Regions from separate parts of the Hafnia paralvei genome, predicted to be linked through region 2. Evidence: predicted binding sites of a transcription regulator. Region 2 holds the regulator's gene; the other holds the start of a gene.

Region 1 (8,128 bases), 1.2 Mb from region 2:
TATGAAAGTAAGCCTTTAACGCTGCGTTCTAGCTCCTGCACATTGAGAATGCCGCGATTAGCATAGACACGACGCAGAAGAGGATGGAGATCTTCGGGCAGTTCATGATTTTCCACCGCCTCACGGCGGCGGAGTTGTGTCGATACGATCAAACTTATTAACCTTTTGCTTTGCTCATTGCAGCCTGTGCATCCAACATCGCCAGCATCTCTTTAGGTCCCTGATAGCCAGGGATCACAGAGCCATCATTCAGCACGATAGCTGGGGTGCCCTGTACGCCAAATTGCACGCCCAGTTCATAATGTTTTTTGATGTCAACGTTACAGGTTGCAGGCTGAGTGGATTCACCACTCAACGCAGCATCAAACGCTTTACGGCGATCGGCCATACACCAGATTGATTGCATATCTTTTTCCGCCTGCGAGCTTAAGCCCTGACGCGGGAATGCCAGATAGCGTACGGTGATACCAAGATCGTTGTACTCTTTCATCTGAGAATGCAGTTTGTGGCAGTAGCCACAGGTAATATCCGTGAAAACGGTAATGACATGTTTTTCTTTAGGTGCCTTATAGACAATCATTTCAGGCACCAACTTCTGCAAACGCCCAATGAGAATCTGGTTGGTCACGTTAACCGGTACAGCACCACTGACGTCATACATTGGACCTTGAAGGATATGTTTGCCGTCACTCGTGACATACAGCACACCGTTGTCAGTAAACACCGTTTGTAAGCCAGCCACTGGCGATGGCTGAATGTCAGCTTTTTGCACGCCTAACGTTTTCAGCGACTGTTGAATTTCTGCGTCACCTGCATGCGCGGCACCGGTGACTGAAGCCGCCAACAGAGACAACCAGATTAAACCTTTCTTCATTGCATAGTCCTTGTAATTCCCCATCGCTTCAGGCGCGAGGATGATGCTGTTGATGTAGCTGTTTCAGTCGTTCAGTGGCTACATGCGTATAAATTTGGGTGGTGGATAAATCGCTGTGTCCGAGTAACATCTGTACGACACGTAAATCAGCCCCATGGTTCAGCAAGTGCGTCGCAAAAGCGTGCCTTAACACATGGGGGGACAAACGCGAACTATCGATTCCAGCAAGCACCGCATAATGTTTAATGCGATGCCAAAACGTTTGGCGCGTCATTTGCTGCGCGCGATTACTGGGGAACAGTACATCGATTGTTTGGCCGTTAAGCAACCATGGGCGGCCATATTCCAGATAATACTCAATCCAGTAAACAGCCTCTTCGCCCAGCGGAACCAGTCGTTCTTTATTACCTTTACCAATCACGCGAACAACGCCCTGACGCAAACTCACATCAGCCAGCGTCAGACCAACCAGCTCAGATACTCGCAACCCAGTCGCATAGAGAACCTCAAGCATCGCCTTATCACGCAGCTCAATCGGATTTTCTATACAGGGCGTTTGCAGCAAAGTATCAACCTGCGCTTCAGTGAGATCTTTGGGCAAGCGTTGCGGCAATTTTGGCGATGATAGCAGCGTTGTTGGATCGTCGCTGCGCATCTTCTCACGGTAAAAATACTGGAACAAACGGCGCATTGCGCTCAATAGCCGGGCTGAACTGGTCGCCTTGTAGCCACCATCAACACGCTCAGCGAGAAAATCTTGCAGGTCGGAGACCTGAGCCAGTAATAAATCAGAATGATGATGCGCCAGCCATTCGGCCAGAGACCGAAGATCTAGGCGATAAGACGCCAGCGTATTTTCTGCCAAATTACGCTCTAGCCACAACGCATCCAGAAATTGTTCTATCAGTGCCTGATCTTGCTCGTGCACCGCTTACTCCGTTTTATATAAAGGCTCAAACTTAGGTTTAGTGTGCATTATGCCTGATACGGATTCAAATCTGATACACTCTGCTGTTATGTATTTGTAACCCGATGGCAGCGAATTCCCCCCCAGTCAATGCGGGGGGTGTTAGCGTCCCTCGTATCCCCCAGTTGCCGGCTTGCCGCAGCTCGAATGTTTTTGGGTATAACTATGAAGATAGGTCTTTTTTACGGCTCCAGCACGTGTTACACCGAAATGGCCGCTGAAAAAATCCGCGATATTCTCGGCACCGAGTTAGTCGATTTGCACAACATCAAAGATGTGCCGATCCAACGGATGGAGGATTACGATATTTTAATCCTTGGTATTCCGACCTGGGATTTCGGTGAAATTCAAGAAGACTGGGAAGCGGTCTGGGACGCGCTACCTAGCCTGAAATTACAAAACAAAATCATCGCTATGTATGGCATGGGCGATCAGCTCGGCTACGGTGAGTGGTTCCTAGACGCACTCGGCATGCTACACGATCGTTTACTGCCGCTCGGCGTACAGTTTGTGGGTTACTGGCCAACGGAGGGCTACGAATTTACAAGCCCTAAACCTGTTATCGATGACGGTAAACTCTTTGTCGGGCTGGCACTAGATGAGGCCAACCAATATGATCTAAGCGATCAGCGACTTGAGCAATGGTGCGAACAGATCATGTTAGAAATTGCTGAACTGCTGTAAATCACGTCCCAACAAAAATGCCCGATAGAAAACCTCGGGCATTCTTTGTTAAGCATCATGACGCATCTGCATTAAACTGCGTCGCAAATGAGACCACGCTTCTGGCGTCAGGCTATCTGCTGCAATCCACAAACGCTTTCTTTTATCCTGATCCTTCAAACTCTTCAACGGTAGCAAAGCGCCAAAATCACTGATCCACGGCGTCTTACATAGCTCCCATTCTTGGTGCTGCCAACTAATGCGATTTTCCGCCAGAAAATTCAACTCTCCCTGAACCTTAGCAATCTGCTTCTGGCTGCGAATACTTTCAAACACCACTAATGTCAGCAAAATGAGCCAATAAATACTGTAGTTTTCCGGCCAAGGAGCTAACAAAATCAATAAAACCAGAGTGCCATGCGTCACCAACAGTAATAGTTGTGTACGCCATGACACCCGCACATCACAACGCCATTGGTCCACGGTCTTTGTTTCGCGTTTGAATGAGTTTAACCATATGCGCCAATTCAGGATCTTTTGGTGAGCCGTGATTCATTAGCCAATTAAAAAGATCGGGATCGTCGCACTCAAGTAAGCGTACAAATGTCTGCTTGTCTGTGTCACTCAGTGAATCATACTCATGTTCGAAAAACGGCATAATAGAGATATCCAGTTCACGCATCCCACGGCGACACGCCCAATGAATTCGTGATTTATTTTCTATATCCATGATTTACCGACTCCTGATCAGTTAGTCTTATTCTTATCATTAATCCTGTAAGACACCCCATATCATACTGGGTTCCCAGCCTCTACAAGATGCCGAGGCTCTATTTTAGCGCGATTCAGGCCAAGATTTAGAAAATAGGTTCACAAACTGACATATTTATTAGCGCATTATGTACCAAAGCGAGCCTTTAACATTGGAAAAAGTAGGGGTTTCATCGAAACTCGGAATTCTCCCCTGCTCTGACCACTCCTCTATTCATATGCATTTCTGACTCCATTTTTATCGCCATGGTGCAATATTTCCGTTTGCAATCCTACCGCCCTCTCTTAACATGGACGAATTCCATTTCGGAACGGCATTAGTAGGGAACCATCATGACTTTGAACTCTCTTTTCGCACCGCGCCAACCTGTTGCTTCAAGCCACCTTCCACTAACGATTATGCTACTCAACGATTGGCAGTTGGTGAACGTAACAGGCCCTGACGCAGGTAAATATTTGCAGGGACAATTAACGGTGGACGTCGCCGCGCTGACTGAGCAAGAGCACACCCTGTGTGGCCACTGTGACGCAAAGGGAAAAATGTGGAGCGATTTACGTTTATTCCACCGCGCAGAAGGTTTCTCTTATCTGCTTCGTCGCAGCGTCGCGGAGAACCAAATCGTTGAACTAAAGAAATATGCCGTGTTCTCCAAGCTCACTATCGCTGCCGACACTGACGCCGTCGTTCTTGGCGTTGCCGGCTTTAAAGCCGCCTCTGCGCTTGCCCCCTTGTTCTCACAACTGCCTGACTCGACAACGCCGGTGGTTGCTCATGAAGAGACAACATTGCTGTATCTAGCCCAGCCAGAGGATCGCTACCTAGTGATTACATCAACCTCGATGGCTGAAGCGCTGGTTGAAAAGCTTCAGGGCAGTGCCCAATTTAACGATAGTCAGCAATGGGTTGAACTGGATATCGAAGCGGGACAGCCCGTTATCGACGTAGAAAACAGCGGCCAGCTGATTCCACAGGCGACCAACCTTCAGGCTCTAAATGGCATCTGTTTCAAAAAAGGCTGCTATACCGGACAAGAAATGGTGGCTCGAGCTAAGTATCGTGGTGCCAATAAACGCGCACTCTATTGGCTGCAAGGCTCTGCAAGTCGAGTTCCGCAGGCTGGCGAAGATTTAGAGCTTAAGCTAGGTGAAAACTGGCGCCGTACAGGCACTGTACTCACTGCAATCCAGCTTAACAACGGCATTCTAAATGTTCAGGCCGTGTTAAATAACGATTTGGAAGCCGACAGCGTACTGCGAGTACGTGATGATGAAGGCGGCATGCTGACCATTCAGGCATTGCCATATTCATTGGTAGAGTAAGATTTTTTATCGGTCGTTTATGGGGCTACTGTGTAATGTTCCGCACACTGGCCGTTTATGGGGCTACTGTGTAATGTTCCGCCCGCCTGTTTTATACCGAGCTTCATTGATACACCGATGAAGGCGTACGGGCAGAGACCACCAGCGCGTGGTCTCTGCACTCGCGCGCTTTTATCCGAGATGCCATCTCCGCTCCGGTTTGGTATCGCCCATCCAGGGCGCCCCAAACTCCGCCGATACATCCCTGTATCGGCGGCTCTCCCAACCAAGACTTAAACAATTAAAAAGACACAAATAAAACAATACTGCTGTGTCTTTTTCATGTTGAATGGAATGCATGATAGAACCGCCATCAGGGAAGATGGCGGTAGGTCGAGGGCGTACAGGATGTGCGAGCCGAGACCGGTCGGTCAAACGACGCGGTAAAAAAGCGCGAGAGTCGAGAGGTTACGCGCTGGCAACCTCTCGTCGGACGCCTACACCAGCGGTGTCATGGAAAAGTAGATACTGACAGGCGGACGAAACCTTTCATAGTTCTAACATAAAGGCTCAACTGCAAGACTCAGCAACCCGTACTCATCCTTTTTATGCACTCTCCCTCGCATATTTCGCCGCAGCTAAAAACAACTCATGCTCAGGTCGAATCCCGGTATACAACACAAACTGTTCGACCGCTTGAATCGCAAACACCTCTGCACCGCTGATAACGGTTTTGCCCTGCGTCTTGGCGTAGCGGATCATTGGCGTTTCCGATGGCAGTGCGACCACGTCAAAAACCACGTTTGCGGAGTTGATTTCATCTTCGCTGTAGGCAAGTTTATCGGCGTCAGCGCCGCCGCTCATGCCAATTGGCGTGGCGTTAATTAATACCTCGGCGGTGACACCTTGCATATCTGCGCGCCATTCATAGCCATATAACGCGGCCAATTGCTGACCCGTCTTTTCATTTTTAGCCACAATATAGCCACGCTTAAAACCAGCATCTTTCAACGCACAAGCTACGGCTTTCGCCATACCGCCACTACCACGTAAAGCAAAAACCTGATCATTAGACACCGCATACTGTGCCAACAATTGCGCAATCGCCAAATAATCGGTGTTATAGGCCTTTAAATGACCATCAGTATTAACAATGGTATTAACTGAATCAATCGCCTTAGCGGATGCATCCATTTCATCGACTAACGGGATCACATCCTCTTTAAACGGCATCGAGATCGCACATCCACGGATCCCCAGAGCACGAACGCCGCCTATAGCCGCCTGAATATCTTTGGTCGTAAATGCTTTGTAGAGATAGTCCAGATCCAGTGCATCGTAAAGATAGTTATGGAAACGAGTCCCAAAATTACTTGGCCGCGCCGCCAGCGACATACAAACCTGCGTATCTTTATTTAGGTATTTGGTCATGTAACAAAACCTCTTCGCCAAGGGTGAATATGAGTGAAGCCGCAGAGATGCGCCCGTATTGAGGACTATCATGGACTAAAACAGGGAGGGTGAAAATGGCTGAATATCTTCTCTCTGGTTCCTCTTTTATAGCAAACACTGCGACTCACCAGAACGCAAAAAAGGAGCCATAAGGCTCCTCTCTCTATGCATATTGGCAAAACTTAGAAGTTATAACCCGCAACCAGGTAGTAACCCCAGCCGGTGGATTTCACGTCAAAGTTACCTTTACCGAAGTTCAGTTCAGTGCCGTCGTTCCACTGTCCGCCATTATGGAAATAACGCGCAACGAAGGAATAGTGCCAGTGATCGTAGTTCAATGCCAAGATGTGGCTGGAGGCGATAGAGTTGCTGGTACGAGTACGCTTGCCATCGATGTTGCTGTAGCCAGAGTCTTTGCCCAGATCAGAACCCCAGTCAAAGTTGGTAAAACCGATGTAGCTCAGGTTGCCGCCCAATACTTCGGTGATTGGCACGAAGTATTTCACTTTGAAGCGGTAGCCATCCCACTCGTTTTCGTTAGACGCATTGTAGTTCTGCCATTGGTATTTGGCATATACGTTCATGGACAGGCTCATTGGTAGGCCGGTATCGATATCGGTACCCAAACCCATATACCACGTGCTCTGGCGGTTATCGCTATTACGACCCATATCGTAGATATAGTTGTTCGCGAAGTACCACTCTTTAAATGGACCAAAGCTCAGGTCGGTGCCTGTCAATTTATCAATAGAGAAACGTGGTTCAATTTCCATGAACAACGGTGAACCGTGGTTCCAGATACCGCGAGAGGTGCTGTCACCGCCGAAGAACATTGGCGCATCCACGTAACCGTAGAAGTCGAACCAATCTTTCTTGGCAAAAGCTTCATATTCTAAGTAGGTATCGTCACGCAATTGTGGTCCGAAACGCGTATGAGCACTGCCCACGACGTTAACGCTCTGGTGCCACCAGTCAGAAAGATATTCGCTGTTGTTGTCTGCTGCTACAGCAGTAACGCTGCTTGAAAGCGCAAGCACGGTGCCTGCAGCTAAAATTATTTTTTTCATAATATTGCTACTTACCTTAAGCAAGATTCCCTGCCAGGGGAAAGACCCATGTAAACATCACCACAAATAGCCATCAATTGATCAACAACCCAGCTTTCTGGCTGCGTGTATTATAGAAATCATTGCTCACAAAAATCTGTGATCTAGGAATACATTCTTAAATACGTAATCGATTGCGTTCACGTTTGCGGTAAAAAAATTCGGAGGGATTCTACAATCTTTGCAGGATTAATCAAATTTAAAACGGAGAGCATAATTTTAAAACAGCTCGATAAGGCTTGCCCTGCAAGGGTTCTATAAAATACGCCAACGCAGGTAGTCACTTACAGCCGTGTTGCGCAACTTTATCTACGAAAAGTCTGACGAAACTTTGCTGCTGTAACAGTGTCGCACCAAACAAATGTTTGGAAGGTAATAAAATAACCCATATTTTGTGATAATTATGACACCAAGCTCATACGCACAATATTATAAAAACTTATTTATTCCCTTATAAATCATTTAATTATTTGATAACCAAAAGCAAACACATCACTCTCTATCTTGTTTTAATTATATTTTGGCGTACACGTGTACACTGGAATCATTCTCAGCTAATCTAGCCTTAGCTTTAATTTTTTCATTGTTCAACAGAGGTAACGCCGCACTATGGCAAAGGCAAATATTGTTCAGCAGGGATATTCGCTGGCAGAGGAAGTTGCCAACAGCATCAGCCACGGAGTTGGTTTTATTCTAGGTATCGTCGGCTTAGTTTTATTGCTGGTGCAAGCCGTTGGCACCGGCGCTGACGCCACCGCAATCACCAGTTACAGCCTGTATGGCGGCAGCATGATTCTGCTGTTTCTGGCCTCCACGCTGTATCACGCAATTTCACATCAGCGCGCCAAGCGTTGGCTAAAAGTGTTTGACCACTGCGCAATCTATCTATTGATTGCCGGCACCTATACGCCTTTCTTGTTAGTTGGGCTGGACTCAACGCTAGCTAAATGGCTGATGGCGGTGATCTGGGGAATAGCGCTGTTTGGCATAATCTTC
Region 2 (8,128 bases):
CCGCTATCGACAGTGCTAAAGCCTTGCTGGGTAATTTTTTCATAAGCGGACTCGCGATCGATGGTTTCATCGTAGCGGCCATAAAGTGGAGAGTGATTGATTGCATGATTTAGCTCATCGGCGGTTAATGGCCCCATGCGAGATTCCGGTGCAATAACCATCGCTCGCTCAACGATGGCTGGACGCCCACCTTCATCCAAAAAAGACACTAAAGCTTCACCTACGCCGAGCTCGGTGATGGCCACTTCGGTGCTGAATTCAGGGTTAGCGCGCAGGGTTTGAGCCGCCGCTTTGACCGCTTTTTGGTCACGAGGCGTGAAGGCACGCAGCGCGTGCTGTACGCGGTTACCCAACTGGCCCAGTACATTATCGGGAATATCCAGAGGGTTTTGGGTGACGAAGTAAATCCCTACGCCTTTGGAGCGAATCAAACGGACTACCTGTTCTATTTTGTCGAGCAGCGCCGCAGGCGCATCGTTAAACAGCAGATGGGCTTCATCGAAGAAGAACACCAGTTTTGGCTGAGCGACGTCACCCACTTCCGGAAGCTGTTCAAATAATTCGGCAAGCAGCCACAAGAGAAACACGGAATAGAGTTTAGGCTGATTAATTAACTTATCGGCGGCGAGGAGATTGATAACGCCCATGCCATTGGCGTCGCAACGCATCAGATCGTTAATATCTAGCATCGGCTCGCCAAAGAAATGGTTAGCGCCCTGCTGGTCTAGCGTGAGCAAACCGCGCTGAATAGCGCCAATGGACGCAGTAGAAATGTTGCCGTACTCAGTGGTGAACTGTTTGGCATTATCCCCCACGAATTGCACCACGGCGCGGAGATCTTTCATGTCGAGCAGCAGCAGATTGTTGTCATCGGCAATCTTGAACACCAGCTGTAGCACACCGGACTGTACGTCGTTGAGATCGAGTAGGCGGGAAAGCAGCAGTGGCCCAAGGTCTGACACTGTCGCGCGAATAGGATGACCTTTCTCGGCAAAAATATCCCAAGGAACCACCGGACACGCCTGCGGTGACCAGTCGGCTACCTGCAAGGCATCTAATCTTTTCTGTAGCTTTTCTGAAAGCGTTCCTGCCGCTGCGATACCGGATAAATCACCCTTTACGTCGGCTAAAAAGACGGGAACGCCAATGCGAGAAAACTGCTCCGCCATTTTTTGCAGCGTCACGGTTTTACCCGTGCCTGTTGCACCGGTAATCAGTCCATGGCGGTTTGCCAGAGCGGGGAGGAGATGCAGCGTGACATTTTGATTCTTGGCAATGGTAAGCGGAGCGCTCATGGTCAGTCCTTAAATAAAGAGGCGGAATCTAACTTCCAAGTTCAAAGTATAAGCACGCTGTATCTTAGTCTCAACTTTAGCGTCGTTGCCAAACGTGGGATTCGGAGAAAACCCAAGAGAAAATACGGTTGCCATTGTTTGATTTATTATGCATATTTTATGATTATATTTTCACTCCCTGCGAGTGAGATTTTCTGGCAATGTAAAAAGGATGGTTGCGTAATGGCGAAGCAACAGGCAGTCGCAAGAGACACATTTGAAAAGGTAATGTTGCCTATCTATGCACCGGCAGATTTTGTTCCTGTGCGCGGAATGGGAAGCCGAGTATGGGATCAACAGGGGCGAGAGTATGTGGATTTTGCGGGAGGTATTGCTGTAACGGCGCTAGGGCACTGTCATCCGGCATTGGTGGCAGCTTTACATGAGCAGGGCGAAAAGCTGTGGCATGTTAGCAATGTTTTCACCAACGAACCCGCGCTGCGTTTGGCACAGAAGCTGATTGATGCCACTTTTGCGGAGCGTGTTTTCTTTGCCAACTCCGGTGCGGAGGCAAACGAAGCGGCGTTTAAACTGGCACGTTACTACGCATCGAGCAAAATCAGTCCATACAAATCCAAGATTATTGCGTTCCACCACGCATTTCATGGCCGCACGTTGTTTACCGTTTCTGTCGGCGGGCAGCCTAAATATTCTGACGGTTTTGGCCCGAAACCTGCGGATATTGTTCATGTACCTTTCAACGATCTCGACGCGGTAAAAGCCGTTATCGACGACCATACCTGTGCCGTGGTTTTAGAACCGGTTCAGGGTGAAGGTGGGGTAATGCCTGCGACTGAAAGCTTCCTTAAAGGTGTACGCGAGCTGTGCGATCGCCATCAGGCGCTGTTGGTATTTGATGAAGTGCAAAGCGGAATGGGGCGTACCGGTAAGCTGTTTACTTATATGCATTATGGCGTGACGCCGGATATTCTGACTACCGCTAAAGCTTTGGGCGGCGGTTTCCCGATTAGCGCCATGTTGACGACGAATGAAATTGCCAGCGCGATGCATGTGGGAACACATGGTACTACGTATGGCGGCAACCCACTGGCCTGCGCGGTAGCAGAAGCAGCGCTGGACGTGATTAATACTCCAGAGGTTATGGCGGGTATTGAAGAACGTCACTCGCTGTTTGTCGAGGCGTTGGCGAACATAAATGCTAAGTACAACGTCTTTACGCAGGTACGTGGTATGGGGCTGCTACTGGGCGCAGAACTGAGCCCTGAATACCATGGTAAAGCGCGCGATATTCTGCACGCCGCCGCCGCTGAAGGCCTCATGTTGTTAAATGCGGGTCCTGATATTTTGCGCTTTGCTCCATCGCTCGTTGTGGAGTTTGCGGATATCCATGAAGGTATGATGCGATTAGAAAAAGCGATCGGGGCGGTGATAGCTAAAAAATCGTAATGCCTGGCTGTGCGAATGGCAGTATAAGTCATTTAATTCATGGGGTAATTGATTGTTTATTTGGCGTCTTTCACTGATTGAGACAAACGCTTTACCGCTGCCGTCATATCATTGCAGTTGGATTCATACCCATAGTTTGGAATGGATTTAAGTCCATCAATATATTTTTGTTGAGTTGCGCTGCTGCTGGATTGGATCGCCACTGTAGAGGTGGTGGCTAATTCAGCAATCATGTAGGAGTAGCAAAGGTTAGAACTTAACCCTTGCGAAAATGTGCCAATGAAATACGCGAGTGGCATGACTGAAATGACGGCAAGCGTAGTGAATGCGATATGTATGAGCGGGTATTTTCTGAATAGCAGAAGAGAAATAATAAGTATTATTTGAAATGATATTAGCAGTAAAAATTGTATGTTCATCAATAGTTTGGCGTTTATCTTGGCATGAAGAAGAATATACGCCATTTCTTGAAAGACACGGGAGAAATTTAATCCCTTAATCGACGGCTCATCCAAATCCCATGATGTGGTCGTTGCCGCCAGGCTATCGATGAAATGGTATGCATGGCGCGCAGGTGCGCAATGATTCGGCGTAGATGGACTTCAATCTGGGTTACGGGCATTCCACTGGTTTCCTGCTCATCAGACTGGAAGACGGCGGCGTTATTGCTCAAGGTTGGTCCATCGTGTTCTAAGCGTTGCTGACAGAGCTGCAAGGCGATTTCACAGCGCTGCAAATAATCTTGCGCTAGGTTTTCAGTCAACATGTAGTGATCTCGGGCGAGGATTGTCATTGCGTTAAGATGCTCCACGATAAACTGGCTGTGAGTGATCCACAGACGCATGTCGGTCAGATATCTGGAATCAAACCCCGGCTCCTGCATCGCCTGATTTAGCGAGGTGAATACGGCATTATGTGCCTGATTGACCTTCATGCGGGCATAGGCTAAATCGGTTGCTTTCGGTTCAGGAGAGAGCAGTAGGCGAAGCTCATCTTGATATGCCTCTAGTGCCTGATGAGCATTTTTGCGCAGTAGACCACTTTGCCATTGTGGCCATAGCCAGATGGTACTTGCGAAGGCGAGAATACAGCCGAGTACGGTATCAATCAGTCTTGGAACCAAGAAATGGAGCCCATTGAGCTGTAAAAGCTGTAGGGTATAAACGGCAGTTACGGTGAAACCAATCACCGCCAGCCCGTAGTTTTTACGTAGTACCAAATAGGCTGCAATGGTGATCACCAGCATACAGGCCAAGGTGGCATTTAGCGGTAGGTCTAACTGTAGTAATCCCGCAGCAATAATCAGTCCAGCAAAGGTTCCTAGCGCACGGTGCTGGATCCTCACCCGCGTTGCATTATAGCCATTTTGAATGACCAGCATGGTCGTGAGCAAAACCCAGTAGGGTTTTGGCAGATGGAATAACATCCCCAAACTGCTGCCCGCAGCGAGAGTAATGCCTAAACGCGCTGCATTACGTAGCGCTACGGATTTAAATGAGAGATAGGCGCGTAATGCAGGCCAAAAAGGAAGGCGTTGCTGTGTAGACATCAGATTGCGCTGATAGAGAGGACGCTGACGAACTAGCAATCGAGCTACACGGCTAAAATGGTAATAGCAAAACTTTCCAACGGGGTTATCTGGGTGCTGATTAGCCAGCTTTTCCAGCGCGGCTAGCTCGTTATCCATCGAAAAATGTTTGGGGTAGCGGTGATACAGAATATCGCCAGCCACCGTTCTGAGCCTCTCTGATATGACTTGAGCGTTGCGGCGCAAAATAGCTTCAGCCTGACTTTTGGCGACTAGGCTTTGCACTTCATCGGGCTGAGATAAGCTAACGGTAATATGTTCTTGAAGATCCAATGCAACTTGAAAATAGCGCAGTAGACGTTTGTACTCAGGATTATGCACCAGAGATAACATGTGCATTTGTTGGTAGAGCTGGGTAATTAAGTCCATCACTTTTTGCTGGCGCTGTAGCAGCGGCGGCAAGGCCGTTTCTGGATCGATATGCTGAGTTAGCAAGCTATATTTGGCGTCCATATAGTCGCCTAGCTGCGTGTAGAGCTGGCTGAGATTTTCTCGGATCGGCTGCCCTTTCCATAAGAGAAACCAGAACCAAGTAAAAGCGCCATACCAGATGGTGCCAACAATATACAGCAGTGGCCCGTGCCAGATGGGAACTGTTCCAGCCATACTTAGCGTAAATATCGAAGCGACGAGTGCTGCGGGAAGAAGCCTAGCGTGTAGGGGGCTGATCTCACCGTTAACACCGAGCAGTAACGCAAGCCCAAGCATGATAAGCGGCAGCGGAATTTGCCATAGCAGGCATTGTTGTAACAAGAAACTGGAAAACGCGAATAGGCTGCCGCCAACGATTAATCGTTTGATGAAGCGCTTATGAGGAGTATCGAGCCCTGCAATGTTGCAGCAGGCTGGTACCAAAGAAAACATTAGACCAAGCTGTAGATTGCCGGTCAGTAGGCCAAATAAAACAGGGAGGCACAGCACCAGCGTTTGACGCAGTGCATAGTTGACTTCCGGGTGGTAGATAAACCGCCGCCACATAATGAAAGAAACCCGTGCAGCGATGCTACACGGGCATCATTTATCAGCGAGTGCCGTAAACGACGATGGTTTTTCCGTGCGCGGAGATCAGATTTTGATCTTCCAGCATCTTCAGAATGCGACCAACGGTTTCACGGGAGCAGCCAACGATCTGGCCGATTTCCTGACGAGTAATCTTGATCTGCATACCATCTGGATGAGTCATGGCATCTGGCTGTTTTGCCAGATTCAGCAGCGTCTGTGCAATACGGCCAGTCACGTCTAAGAACGCAAGGTTGCCCACCTTTTCAGAGGTAACCTGTAAGCGGCTAGCCATCTGAGCAGAAAGGCGCATCAGAATATCTGGGTTAACCTGAATCAGTTGGCGGAATTTCTTGTAAGAAATTTCAGCAACTTCACAGGCTGTTTTTGCACGAACCCAAGCGCTACGTTCTTGTCCTTCCTCAAATAAGCCCAGTTCACCAATGAAGTCGCCCTGATTAAGATAGGAAAGGATCATTTCTTTACCTTCTTCATCTTTAATCAATACTGCAACGGATCCCTTAACGATGTAGTACAGGGTTTCCGCCTTCTCGCCTTGGTGGATCAGGGTACTTTTGGACGGATACTTGTGGATATGGCAATGAGACAAGAACCATTCAAGAGTCGGGTCTGTTTGCGGTTTGCCGAGAACCATTCGCTATTATCCTCTGTTGTTATCGCGGCCCTAATATCGGGATACTGATCCAGACAGTGTGCTTATTGTGGCACGGGGCTTTGCTTATTAACTTGTTATAGCACTGCATAATCGAGATATAGAGTAATAGGCTAAGGTAATTGTTTCCTAGAGTTATTGATCTATACCCGTTTCAATCCATAAAGATCCATTTCGGCATAGTTTGTAGCACAGCTTTGTTCAGGTGTCTCGTGTTGTCTCGCTTCAGCATCAGAAGTGAGGCCTCGGATTGCCTGTTTTTTACAGAAAGCGTAGTCTGATGACAGAATTTAACCAAAGGGGCGATAAACATGCAGGCACGAGTGAAATGGGTTGAAGGAATGACTTTTCTGGGCGAATCGGCTTCAGGACATCAGATTCTTATGGACGGAAACGCTGGTGATAAAGCGCCAAGCCCAATGGAAATGGTATTGATGTCAGCAGGGGGGTGCAGTGCCATTGACGTAGTTTCCATTTTACAGAAAGGACGATTGGACGTGCGCGATTGTGAAGTCAAATTGACGTCTGAACGTCGCGAGGAAGCTCCGCGCTTGTTTACCCATATCAATCTGCATTTTATTGTCACGGGCAAAGGCCTTACGGATAAAGCCGTTGAGCGCGCCGTTGCGCTTTCTGCGGAAAAATACTGCTCTGTTGCGTTGATGTTGGGTCAAGCCGTTAACATTACCCATAGTTTTGAAACTATCGTGGTGGAGTAATTTGATTCACTTCATCAGGCACCGGTGGTTTTGTGCCAAGGTGCCTGATATTGCGTAACACGTTGTTATTCGATTTTCTTCCCTTCGATAAGCCGTTGCACCAACGGCGTCATGATCAGTTCCATTGCTAACCCCATTTTCCCTCCCGGAACCACCAACGTATTAATATGCGAGATAAACGATCCTTGCAGCATCGCGAGTAGATAGGGGAAATCAATATTGTCTAACCCTTGAAAATGGATCACCACGAAACTTTCATCTGACGAAGGGATCGCTTTAGCGGCAAAAGGATTAGAGGTATCAACCGTTGGTACGCGCTGGAAGTTGATATGCGTGCGGGAAAACTGGGGGGTAATGTAGCCGATGTAATCTTCCATAGAGCGAACAACGGAATCCATCACGGCTTCGCGTGAATGGCCGCGCTCACCGGTATCGCGCACCAGTTTTTGAATCCACTCAAGGTTAACGATGGGCACTACGCCGACCAGTAAATCGACATGCTGAGCCACATTGTGTTGCTGCGTGACGACTCCGCCGTGTAATCCCTCATAGAATAAAACATCTGTCGGCTCTGGCAACGGTTCCCACGGCGTGAATGTGCCGGGAACCTGATTGTAGGGAACGGCTTCATCGTAGGTATGCAGATATTTACGCGAGCGCCCACGACCATGCTGACCATATTCGATAAAGCTTTGTTCGAGAAAAGAGAAGTCATTGGCCTCGGGGCCGAAATAGCTGATATGACGCCCTTGCTCGCGGGCTTTTCGGATTGCAGCGTCCATTTCTGGGCGGGTATACCGGTGGAAACTATCGCCTTCCAACTCAGCGGCTTTCAGATGGAACTGTTGAAAGATCTTGCGGAAGGCTACGCTGGTGGTGGTAGTGCCGGCTCCACTGGAGCCGGTCACGGCAATGATCGGGTGTTTCGCTGACATAATTAACACGGCTCCGGTGGTTGGGGGGCTACGGTTTATCGTAAATCGTAATAACTTACATCTATGGTTGTATCCTGAATTTGGATATCGCTCCACTCTTTTGGCACGGCTTTTAACTGACCGCCGAGAATGATGTCTTTAATCTTAGCGGCATCCAGTGTGTTGTTGTCCAAAGTATCTCTATCGTTAAAGCGGATATGAGCAGCAATGACCCAACCCTGTTTCTTATAAGTATAAACTTGGCAGAAAGGCTCTTTGGGATCGCTGAAATTGCACAGTACATGCTCTTTATTCCCATCATTATTCAGATCTAACGTTGTGACAACACAAGCGTTAGCGATTAAATAGCAATCGCCAATGTCATTTCCTCGGCCGAGATCGTTTGGCAAAGATTCCCACCACGTTGATTCTGGTGAAGGTGTTCCGACCGCCAGCTGAATGTTCTTGCGTGCTATTCCTGGTGTAAACGCCGC

The links. Region 2 encodes CRP, which controls carbon source genes, mostly activating them, when cyclic AMP is high. Its sites were predicted from a motif close to ATGTGANNNNNNTCACAT; they were not measured.
Region 1: K9N75_RS03720 (nucleoside-specific channel-forming protein Tsx) is a predicted target of CRP. The motif match lies at 7,142-7,159, and genes of this name have one in related genera.

Annotation. Positions count from the first base shown of each region.
Region 1 covers NZ_CP083737.1:809,683-817,810, reverse strand. Annotated here, with positions in the region: gene recJ (single-stranded-DNA-specific exonuclease RecJ) at 1-152, opposite strand, end outside; gene dsbC (bifunctional protein-disulfide isomerase/oxidoreductase DsbC) at 158-874, opposite strand; gene xerD (site-specific tyrosine recombinase XerD) at 903-1,802, opposite strand; gene fldB (flavodoxin FldB) at 2,007-2,525, shown strand; gene K9N75_RS03740 (protein YgfX) at 2,574-2,987, opposite strand; gene sdhE (FAD assembly factor SdhE) at 2,968-3,234, opposite strand; gene ygfZ (tRNA-modifying protein YgfZ) at 3,609-4,595, shown strand; gene K9N75_RS03725 (shikimate 5-dehydrogenase) at 5,181-6,005, opposite strand; gene K9N75_RS03720 (nucleoside-specific channel-forming protein Tsx) at 6,209-7,093, opposite strand; gene trhA (PAQR family membrane homeostasis protein TrhA) at 7,742-8,128, shown strand, end outside.
Region 2 covers NZ_CP083737.1:4,350,079-4,358,206, reverse strand. Annotated here, with positions in the region: gene K9N75_RS20225 (helicase HerA-like C-terminal domain-containing protein) at 1-1,295, opposite strand, end outside; gene argD (bifunctional acetylornithine/succinyldiaminopimelate transaminase) at 1,518-2,741, shown strand; gene K9N75_RS20215 (hypothetical protein) at 2,798-3,205, opposite strand; gene K9N75_RS20210 (YccS/YhfK family putative transporter) at 3,229-5,307, opposite strand; gene crp (cAMP-activated global transcriptional regulator CRP) at 5,351-5,983, opposite strand; gene K9N75_RS20200 (OsmC family protein) at 6,313-6,720, shown strand; gene K9N75_RS20195 (phosphoribulokinase) at 6,786-7,655, opposite strand; gene K9N75_RS20190 (DUF4153 domain-containing protein) at 7,691-8,128, opposite strand, start outside.